2 linked regions of the Variovorax paradoxus genome follow. The protein of the gene in region 1 interacts with the protein of each later gene in a pairwise test. Links are inferred from orthologs where the notes say so. Each region holds a gene or a part of one and is shown on either strand. Other genes may lie near its edges. The genes, in order: ruvA and ruvC.

Region 1 (3,038 bases):
CGGCTCCGGCGGCCACTTGGCGATGGAAAGCCTCAAGAAGCAGGCCGGCCTCGTGATGACGCACGTGCCCTACAAAGGCAGCGGCCCCTGCGTGCAGGACCTGATGGGCGGCCAGGTGGACGCGGCCTTCGCCGACATGTCGTCCACGGTGGAACTGGTGCGCGCCGGGCGCCTGAAGGCGCTGGCCAACAGCGGCCCCTCGCGCATTCCGATGCTGCCCGACGTGCCGACGATGACCGAGGCCGGCTACCCCTTCACCAACTACTCGTGGTACGGGCTGCTGGCGCCCGCGAAGACGCCGCCGGCCATCGTGAAGAAGCTCAACATTGCCGTGAACCAGGTGCTGAAGGACCCCGCCGTGGTGCAGCGCCTGCGCGAACTCAACTTCACCGACCTGCCGCAGAACACGCCCGAGCAGTTCGCCGCGACCATCCAGAAAGACCTGCACGACTGGAGCGTGCTGATCAAGGACATCGGGTTGACGATCGAATGAGCGCTCAGGCGTCGTCCATGGACCGCGACCGGCCGAACCAGAAGCCCACGATCAGGCCGACCGTGCCGAAGCCGATGGCGATCCAGAGGCTCAGGAAGGTGAAGACGTTGTAACGCCCGGGCTGCTGCGCCAGCGCGCTCGCCAGGTCGGGCTCGTTCAGGCCGCCGAGCCCGCGGGCCGCGGCGAAGTCGAAGCCCGCCGAGCCGAGGAAGTTGAGCGTCAGCAGCAGCGGCAGGATGGCGAACAGTGGAAACCACGCGCCGCGCAACTTGCGCCACGACATCAGTTGCGCCGCCACGAACAACGCCGCGCCGACAACGAACAACCCGAGCACGAAGCGGTCGCGGGCCAACGGCAGCAGCCATGGCCAGACCCACTGCAGCGGGTAGAGCGGCCATTCCGCCTGCGGCGCCAGGCCGCCGGGGCGGGCGAAGGCCTGCCAGCCCAGCGCGAGCGTGGCGCGCCCCACCAGCGCGGACGCACAGGCCACGGCCGCGACGCTCAGGCAGCCGATGCGCAAGGGAGACGAACGCGGCTGTGGAAACACATGCGACGGCAGCACCGGCAACGGAAATTGCCCCGGCTGCCAGATCCGCTTCACCACAGTGACCGGCGGCGGCGCCACCGACAGTTCGCCGCGCACCAGCCAGTCGATGGCGAAGATCGCGAGCGCGAAGGCCATCGCGGCCGTCAGCCAGGCACAGGCGCCCGGCATGTCGACGAAGCCGACCGGCGTGAACATCGGCAGGTTGCCGTACACGAGGCCCGCGCAGCCGTAGGCCAGCAGGATCGGCACGCAGCCGATATGGGCCGCCTGCATCAGCAGCTCGTCGCTGCGGACCGACTCCTGGCGCAGCGCCTGGACGCGTGACCAAGCGCCGCGCAGGCTCACTTGGCCAGCGACTTCAGCGCGAGCTTGATGCCCTCGCTCACCGTCGCGTCCTTCGGCAGCGCCTTCAATGCGAGTGCTGCTTCCTTGTCGCTGTAGCCCAGCGCGATCAGCGCCTGAAGGATGTCGGCCTGCGCGTCGGACGCCGTATGCGCGGGCAGGCCGATGTCGGCGCCCAGCTTGCCCTTGAGCTCAAGCAGCAGCCGCTCGGCGGTCTTCTTGCCGATGCCGGGGATCTTCACGAGCCGGCCCAGCTCCTGGGTGGTGATTGCCTGCGCCAGCTCGCCCACGCTCATGCCCGACAGCAGGCCGAGCGCGGTGCGCGGCCCCACGCCGGTGATCTTGATGAGCTGGCGGAAAGCCGCCCGTTCCTCGGCGGTGCCGAAGCCGTAGAGAATCTGCGCGTCCTCGCGCACGACGAAGTGCGTGAGCAGCGACACCTTCGCGCCGACGTTCGGCAGGTTGTAGAACGTGCTCATCGGCACATCGACCTCGTAGCCGACGCCGTTGCAGTCCACCACCACCTGCGGTGGATTGCGTTCGGCCAGCGTGCCGGTGAGTTTGCCTATCATGGGTGCCCTTTTTCCTTGAAATGTCCGGCGTGATTCTGCGACACACCTTTACCCCACTGAACAATTCGCGCCTCGGCCACCTGTGCGGACCTCTGGACGCCCACCTGCGCCGCATCGAGGAAGCGCTGGGCGTGAAGATCGCGCACCGCCACGAGCAGTTCAAGGTCGACGGCCCCAAGGCCGCCGCCCAGCGCGCGATGGACGTGCTGCAGGCGCTGTATGAAATCGCCCAGCGCACGATCGACCCGGCCGTGGTGCAGCTCACGCTGGCCGGCGACGGCTCGATGCTCGAGGGCGACGACGACATCGCGATGCTGGTCACCCGCCGCACCGACCTGCGCGCGCGCACGCCCACGCAGGCGGTGTACCTGGACAACATCGCCAAGCACGACATCACCTTCGGCATCGGCCCGGCCGGCACCGGCAAGACCTACCTGGCGGTGGCCTGCGCGGTCGATGCGCTGGAACGCGCGGCGGTGCAGCGCATCGTGCTCACGCGCCCGGCGGTGGAAGCGGGCGAGCGGCTCGGCTTCCTGCCCGGCGACCTGACGCAAAAGGTCGACCCCTACCTGCGCCCGCTGTACGACGCGCTCTACGACCTGATGGGCTACGAGAAGGTGCAGAAGGCCTTCGAGCGCAACGCGCTGGAGATCGCGCCGCTGGCCTTCATGCGCGGCCGCACGCTGAACAACGCCTTCGTGATCCTCGACGAGGCGCAGAACACCACGCCCGAGCAGATGAAAATGTTCCTCACGCGCATCGGCTTCGGCGCGCGCGCGGTGGTGACGGGCGACGTGAGCCAGATCGACCTGCCCAAGCAGCAGCTCAGCGGCCTGATCGACGCCGAGCGCGTTCTCAAGCGCGTGAGCGGCATCGCCATGACGCACTTCACCAGCGCCGACGTGGTGCGCCACCCGCTGGTGGCGAAGATCGTCGATGCCTATGACGGCCAGCGCAAGCGTGCGGGAGGCCACTGAGATGGCCGCATCGAAGCTCCCGGCGCTTTCGCTGTCGCTGCAGTTCGGCCGCTTCAAGGGCGTGGAGCGCCATCGCGCCGCGCTGCCGCGCCACAGCGTGACACGCT
Region 2 (3,115 bases), 4.8 Mb from region 1 along the record:
GGTGTGCGGGGGCAGGCGGGGGCGGGGCGGTGCGAGCGGCATGGTGTGAGAGGCGAGTCAGGCCAAGTTTTTCTAAGGCTCGGGCACAGATTATCCGGTTTGCCCGTCGCGGTGCGACGGGCGACGATGCGGCCACACACCACTTCCAGCGAGATACGCCGCATGCCCGCCGCCCTGCAACGCCGCCCCTGGGTTCCCGCCGCCAGCGAAGACCACATGCTTTCCATCGCCGCCGATGCCTCCGCGCGAGACGCGGCGGGCGTCGCCGCCGAGATCGAACGGCTGGTGGCTGACAACCACCGCATCCATGATGTCGACGGCCTGAACCTCAACCCGGCGACCAACGTCATGAACCCTGCCGCCGAGGCGCTGCTGTCGCGCGGGCTCGGCTCGCGCCCTTCGCTCGGCTATCCAGGCGACAAGTACGAGATGGGCCTCGAAGCCATCGAGCGCATCGAAGTCGTTGCCGCGGAACTGGCGGCCGAAGTGTTCGGCGCGAAGTTCGCCGAGGTGCGCGTGAGCTCCGGCGCGCTGTCGAATCTCTATGTGTTCATGGCCACTTGCCAGCCCGGCGACACCATCATCGCGCCGCCCGCCACCATCGGCGGCCACGTCACGCATCACGCGGCGGGCGCGGCCGGGCTCTACGGCCTGAAGACCGTGCCGGCGCCGGTCGATGCCGACGGCTACACCGTGGATGTGTCCGCGCTCGCCCGGCTGGCGCGCGAGGTGAAACCGAAGCTCATCACCATCGGCGGCAGCCTCAATCTCTTTCCGCACCCCGTGCCCGCCATCCGCGAGATTGCCGACAGCGTGGGCGCGAAGCTGCTGTTCGATGCCGCGCACCTGTCGGGCATGGTGGCCGGCAAGGCTTGGCCGCAGCCGCTCGAAGACGGCGCGCACGCGATCACCATGAGCACCTACAAGAGCCTTGGCGGACCTGCGGGCGGGCTGATCGTGTCGAACGACGCGGCGCTGATGGAGCGCATCGACGCCATCGCCTATCCCGGCCTCACGGCCAATTCGGACGCGGGCCGCACCGCCGCGCTGGCCCGCGGGCTGCTCGACTGGAAGGTGCACGGCAAGGCCTATGCGGCGGCGATGCGCGAGACAGCGCAGGCACTGGCACGCGCGCTCGATGCCGAAGGGCTGCCCGTGTTCGCGAAGGCGCGCGGCTTCACGCAGTCGCACCAGCTGGCGGTCGAGGCCGCGCGCTGGGGTGGCGGGCAGCGCGCCGCGAAGCTGCTCGCGCAAGGCGGCTTGCTGGCGTGCGGCATCGGGCTGCCCATTGCGCCGGTCGATGGCGACATCAACGGCCTGCGGCTCGGCGTGCCGGAGATCGTGCGCCTCGGCTTCACGGCCGACGACATGCCGCAACTGGCGTCGTGGATCGCGCGCGCGCTGCGGGGCGACGGCGCCCTGGTGGCGGCCGAGGTGCGCGAGCGCCGCAAGCGCCTGGGCGAGCTGCGCTACATCGTGCGCTGAATCAGCGCGAGCGCCCTTGCCGGTAGGTGCCGGCATGCGTCTTCGAAAGCTCGGCCGCCTCCGCGAGCCGCGCCATCGAACGTCCCACCTGCGCGTGCGTGATGGCAATGCCCAGTGCGTCGGCCGCGTCGGCGCCAGGCAGGCCCGGCAGGTCGAGCAGGCGCTTGACCATTTCCTGCACCTGCGCCTTGGCGGCCTGCCCGTGCCCGGCGACCGCCTTCTTCATCTGCAGCGCCGTGTACTCGGCCACCGAGAGATTGCTGTTGACCAGCGAGGTCACGCAGGCGCCGCGCGCCTGCCCCAGCAGCAGCGTCGACTGCGGGTTGACGTTGACGAAGATGATTTCCACCGCCGACGCATCGGGCTGGTAGCGCGCCGCGATTTCCGCGATGCCGTCGAACAGCACCTTGAGCCGTGCCGGGAGATTGCCTGTGCCCAGGTGCCGGGTGCTGATGGTGCCGCTGGCCACGTAGCGCAGCGCATGGCCGTCCGCGTCGACCACGCCGAAGCCGGTGGTCTGCAAGCCGGGGTCGATGCCAAGAATGCGCATGAATAAGAAAGGTAACGAAAAGGCGCGAGCCGGAAAAAAGGACGTTGAGCGGAACGGGAAAGCCGCGTGATCGCGGTCAGAATCCGTGCCGATTCGTACAGTCCGCCCCGCATCGCGCGGGGCGCGCCACACAAGGAAGCGAATGTGAATGTAGTCGAGTCCTCCGCGCAGCAGCAACTGGATGAGGTGCAGGCCCTGATGGCGCGCCCGCGCCAGCCGGCCGAACGCGCCGCCGCGGGCTTTCGCCGCGCTGAACTGCTCGATGGCACGGGGCGGCGCGACGAGGCGCTGGCCGCCTGCGGGCAGTTGCTTGCGGCCTGCGAAGGCCTGCACGATGCGGGCGTCGTCGTTCCCTGCTGCCAGGCACTGCGGTTGCAGGCGCATCTGCTGCGGCAGCTGTCGCGCCCGGCCGATGCGCTCGCGGCGCTCGACCGCTTGGTGGCGGCCTATGGCGGACATGCCGAAGCCGAGATTCGCGCGCATGTCGCGCACGCGCTGTTCCAGCGCACCTGGTGGATCGACGAGCCCGCCGCCCGCTGCGAGGCCTGCGATTTCATGATCGAGCTGCTCGACGCCCAGCCCGACGCGGCCCTCGATGCATGGCGCGTCGACGCCCGGCTGCTCAAGGCCGAGGTCGAGCACCACCGCGGTCTGCCGCAGAACGCCCTGGCCACGCTGGAGGCGCTGATCGAGCGCTTCGGCGGCGCGGTCGGCCCCGGCATCGTGCTGCGCGTGGCGCGCGCGCGGCTGGCCAGCGTGGTCAATCTGCGCGAGCTGGCGCAGCACACGCAGGCGCAGGTGCTGTGCCTGTCGGTGGCCGACGAGATCGAAGCCGCGCTGGCCGATGCCACGCCGGAGTTGCGCATCGAAGGCGTGCGCGCGCTGGCGCTGTTCTTCGACGGGCTCGGCCCCGAGGAGCATGCGCGCCGCGCGGAGCTGGTCGGCTGGCTGCTCGAACGCTATGGCCGCGATGCGTCGGCCCAGGTGCGCCGCATGGCCGCGCTGCGCGCCTACGACTGGGCCGCGGGCCTGCGCGATCACGATGACGCCGGCGCTGCGCTGGCTGCCTGCGAGCGCCTG

Evidence for each region.
Region 2: the proteins of ruvA (region 1) and ruvC interact in binary tests that used the Escherichia coli proteins (3 or more experiments, as listed by UniProt). The link is inferred for Variovorax paradoxus from one-to-one orthologs.

What each region holds. Positions count from the first base shown.
Region 1 is NZ_CP091716.1:6,315,191-6,318,228, forward strand. The notes cover bases 169-2,895. They hold ruvA (Holliday junction branch migration protein RuvA), read right to left. Parts: upstream 1,955-2,895; coding sequence 1,382-1,954; downstream 169-1,381. Other genes in these bases: L3V85_RS29475 (Bug family tripartite tricarboxylate transporter substrate binding protein), read left to right, coding at 169-493; L3V85_RS29480 (hypothetical protein), read right to left, coding at 498-1,385; L3V85_RS29490 (PhoH family protein), read left to right, coding at 1,975-2,895. Also shown: more of L3V85_RS29475, read left to right, coding at 1-168; more of L3V85_RS29490, read left to right, coding at 2,896-2,931; rRNA maturation RNase YbeY, read left to right, coding at 2,933-3,038. UniProt on the Escherichia coli protein: The RuvA-RuvB-RuvC complex processes Holliday junction (HJ) DNA during genetic recombination and DNA repair.
Region 2 is NZ_CP091716.1:1,552,609-1,555,723, forward strand. Bases 262-3,065 are described here. They hold ruvC (crossover junction endodeoxyribonuclease RuvC), read right to left. Parts: upstream 2,036-3,065; coding sequence 1,487-2,035; downstream 262-1,486. Other genes in these bases: glyA (serine hydroxymethyltransferase), read left to right, coding at 262-1,485; L3V85_RS07360 (tetratricopeptide repeat protein), read left to right, coding at 2,180-3,065. In the rest of the region: L3V85_RS07345 (LysR family transcriptional regulator), read right to left, coding at 1-42; more of glyA, read left to right, coding at 163-261; more of L3V85_RS07360, read left to right, coding at 3,066-3,115.